Regions from separate parts of the Apibacter sp. ESL0404 genome, predicted to be linked through region 2. Evidence: riboswitches for the same ligand, from Rfam matches in the RefSeq annotation. Region 2 holds a riboswitch; the other holds the start of a gene.
The links. Region 2 has a riboswitch for S-adenosylmethionine ahead of GYM72_RS02575 (TonB-dependent siderophore receptor). Riboswitches for the same ligand answer to the same signal wherever they lie in the genome.
Positions count from the first base shown of each region.

Region 1: linked by a shared signal. The riboswitch ahead of GYM72_RS03425 (PLP-dependent aspartate aminotransferase family protein) and the one ahead of GYM72_RS02575 (TonB-dependent siderophore receptor) in region 2 are both predicted to bind S-adenosylmethionine.

Region 1 is NZ_CP048267.1:817,214-819,422, forward strand. It holds gene GYM72_RS03420 (homoserine dehydrogenase) at 1-189, opposite strand, end outside; gene GYM72_RS03425 (PLP-dependent aspartate aminotransferase family protein) at 218-1,354, opposite strand; SAM riboswitch class I at 1,514-1,611, opposite strand; gene GYM72_RS03430 (MerR family transcriptional regulator) at 1,932-2,209, opposite strand, start outside.
Region 2 is NZ_CP048267.1:614,393-616,601, reverse strand. It holds gene GYM72_RS02575 (TonB-dependent siderophore receptor) at 1-876, opposite strand, end outside; SAM riboswitch class I at 983-1,081, opposite strand; gene GYM72_RS02570 (MFS transporter) at 1,158-2,209, opposite strand, start outside.

The DNA of each region.
Region 1 (2,209 bases), 200 kb from region 2:
ATCCGATAATAACTCGTATTTATCAGTAGTAAAATACTTTTTATCGATTGATCTCGGTTTATCGGGATGTTTAATACATATTTTTTTAATATTTGCATCTACACTTTCGGCTTCTTCTAACACTTTATACAATCCAGTTCCCACACATCCAAATCCAAAAATTCCTAATTTAAGTTTATTTCTTATCATTTAATTATTCAATTTATAAAATTAACCGTTAATCTAAAGCTTGTTTGATATCATTAATCAGGTCATCTACATTTTCAATTCCTACCGATAAACGAATTAAAGAATCTTGAATTCCTGTTTCTTTACGAACTTCAAGAGGGGTTGATTTATGGGTCATGGTGGCAGGATGGCTACCCAAACTCCTAACATCGCCTAAATTTTCAGCTAAAAGAAAAATTTTGGTACGTGTTAAAAAATCTTTTGCCGTTTCTAAAGTATCGTCTTTTAAACTAAAAGATACCATTCCGCCAAACCCTTTTTGTTGTTTGGCCGCAATATGATGATTGGGATGATTTTTTAATCCGGGATAATATACTTTATCTACTTTGGAATGTGTAGTTAAAAATTCAGCAATTTTTTGAGCATTTTGTGAATGTTTTTCCATACGCAGAGATAGAGTTTGAATTCCGCGTAAGGTTAACCAACTATCAAAAGGCGAGAGTACGCCCCCTGAGGTATTTTGTAAATATTTTAATTCTTCGGCTATTTTAGGATCTTTCACAACTATAAATCCGGATAAAACATCTCCATGTCCTGAAAGATATTTAGTTCCACTGTGTACAACAATATCTGCTCCTAAACGTATCGGTTGTTGTAAAGCAGGAGATAAAAAAGTATTATCTACAATTAATAGTGCTCCCACTTGCTTGGAAATTTTAGCGATTTCTTCAATGTCGGATATTTTTAAAGTAGGATTTGTAGGGGTTTCCAGCCAAATGAAGCGAGTTTTATTTGAAACTGCTTGTAAGACATTTTGAATATCAGTAGTATCAATAAATTTAGAGATTACACCAAATTTATTATAAACTGTAGTAACTATTCGATAAGTACCTCCGTAAACATCATTTACAGCAATAATTTCATCCCCTTGTTTTAATAACTTTAAAACACAATCCGTTGCAGCCAATCCCGATGAAAAAGCAAATCCGGCAATACCGCCCTCTAATTCAGCAATGGCCTGTTCTACAACTTTACGGGTTGGATTAGCCGTTCTTGTATAAGCAAATCCTTTATTCACATCCGGTTCTTCCTGAACATAAGAAGAGGTTTGGTAAATAGGAGTAGATATAGCTCCGGTAAGTACATCAGGAGTAGAAATATGTACTAATTTTGTTTCTAATTTCATGACTAGGTTGTTTTTTCTAATTAATAAATGCCTTAAAATTCATTAATCATCATAAAACAACTTATACAAGATTCCCATTTAAATGCTAAATTATGAATTAGCTTCTTTATGTAGGTCGAAAGAAGCTCGTATTATTTGTATTTGTATGTAAGCTGTTTCGACTTATCTTTCCTTTACGGTTGGATGCAGCACCTACTCATATAAGAGGGTTGCTAAGGTATCATAGGGCCAATTCCCTCCACCTTTCTTGATAAGTAATTTTATTAATGATCGTTAAATATATTACAAAGATACGTTTTATTTTTTAATTTCCAATAAAAAACGATTTTATTATAATATTTATAAAGGTAATGTATCTTTATTAATCATTATAATATAAGATATAAAGCATGCTAAATATAAATCAATTTACCTACAGAAGCATTTAAATAACCGTTGAAATTAATTCTAAGTTTAAAAAAATACATTTTTTTGCAATGGTAAATATTTTATACTAGGGCATGATTTATAGTAAGATCAATAATAATATTATACAATGTAAATGATATTTTAACAACCCATTCATTAGATACTGATTTTATTTATTGGTAAGCTTTTTTAATACATTTTCAATCAATTGCATTCGACTGTCTAATTTTTGTGAAGCAGCATCTAATGTAAACCCTTCTTCCAATAATTCTTTTATTAGAATCATTTTTTTAATATTTTCATAATTGTATCTTCTGTTTTTTCCTTCCTGTTCTTTAAGACTTTTGATAATTCCTTTATCTTCCCAATACCTAATTTGTCGGGTAGGAATTCCCGTTATTTGAGAAACTTCGCCAATGCCCACAATTAATTGCTCTAAAAATTTAA
Region 2 (2,209 bases):
TAATGGATAAATGGAATTTATAAAAAACTGTTGATTTTTAATTTGAGCATCTCCTGCCCTGAAACGGAAGTCTTTTTGGGTTAAACCCATTTCTGCCATAATTTTTTCATCGTTTATTCTGGCCTGATTGGGATCCGGTGCAAAATCATAGGCAAAGTTATCGCCAAACTTGTCCAGATTATTTTCATAAGAACGATTGGTTTTATTTCTTTGGCTGACTACAAAAGAAAGATTGATACTTCCTCCTTTATCTCCTAATTTAGCCCCGTAATTTCCGCTAAAATTGTAAGTTTCCCCGTCATTTCTATTGGTTAATCCATAGGTGATGGATGCCGAGCCGCCCTCATTCTTTTTTAAAATAATATTAATTACACCGGCAATGGCATCCGAACCGTATTGAGCTGCAGCACCATCTCTCAAAACCTCTATTTTTTCTATTGCTGAAACGGGTATGGCACTTAAATCTGTACCCACAGATCCGTTACCTACCGTATTTTGATAGTTGACTAATGAGGTAGTATGCCGTCTTTTTCCATTCACTAATACCAGAACCTGATCGGGACCCATACCTCTCAAGGTAGCCGGATCAATATGTTCCGTTCCATCAGAAGAAGATTGGCGAACTGAATTGAATGAAGGTACTAAATAATTTAATAAGTCGTTAACGGTTAACTGAGGAGATGCCTTTTCTATTTTCCTGACATCTATTACGTCTATGGCAACGGGAGAATTTACTTTGGTTCGTTCTGAACTTCTGCCACCGACTACAACAATCTCTTCAAGATCAAGGGAATCTACGGCTCGTTTTTCTTGAGCATCCACATAATTGGTAAATTCTAAAATTAAACTTACCATTAACAAAGAAACTTTTTTCATTATCTTTCTTACATTTAGTAAATTATATTTATTAAAACTGTATCAAGAAAAACCGGAAAGGAAAAAAGAAATTATTCACAACTCAACACACTCACAACTCGCGAATCACTCATCTTTCCCCTCAGGGCTGGAATTAGCACCAAGCCTAAGCAGGCCGGTTGCCAAGGTTTCACAGGGCCAGTCCCTCCACCTTTCTTGATAAGTGATGTAAATATACCATAATTTTCATAATAAAATAATTTTATATTATATTATTTTACCTCTAAGATAAAGAAATAAATTTACTTTATCTTAAAAAATCTTACCAAGAAAATTATTCCTATTCCAAACAAGGAAATGAAAGTAAAAGATATTTGTAATGAAAATTTTTCAGCTAAAAAACCAATGCAAGGAGGGCCTAGAAAAAAACCGATAAAACCAATGCTGGTAATAACTGTAAGCGCTTGTTCGGGCGAAGCAGTTTTTGAATTTCCCGCTAAGGTATATACTAAGGGTACGACTGCAGATATTCCCAGTCCAACAATAACGAACGAAAGAAGTGTAGTTAGTAATGTTGGAAATAGAACAGCACAGATCATACCTATAAAAATTAAAGATCCGCTGATGATCAACGTAATTTTTGAACCGAATTTTCGAACTATAAAATCAGAAATGAATCGTCCGCAAGCCATGGCTGCCATATAGGCAGTCAATCCATATCCGATATATTTTTTATCGGCTTTCACTATATTCCTCATATATTCATTGGACCAATCGGTCATCGTTCCTTCAGAAACCATAGCAAAAAAAGCTAGAAATCCTAAGACAATAAGATTTTTATCAACTCTGATAAATTTTGATTTTTTCGGTAATTCCATTGGTTCTTCTTTGGATTCATCCGGCAACAAGTATCTGAATAACCAAAGGGAAACTAGAATTCCTATGGAAGAATATAAAATAAAATGCTCAGAAGGTGGTATGTTTTTAGCAATCATTACCGCTCCTAACCAAGAAGCAAAAAAACCTCCAATGCTCCAAGTACCGTGCATGGAGCCTATTATTTGACCTTTATAGGATTTTGACACATTAACAGCTTGTGTATTTATAGCTATATTGGTTAAATTACCTATGGCCCCGTAGGCTATTAAATTGAGTTTCAATTGCCACAATTTTCCACAAAATCCAATCCCAATTAAAAATATAAAGTAAAGAATGATAAATGTAAGGGTTGATTTTTTGCTTCCCAGCTTTTTTATTAAATTACCCGCAAAAGGTAACGTAATAAGTGTTCCGATTGATAAAAATAGTAAAACCAATCCCCAATTGGAATCGGAAACATTCATCGATAATTTAA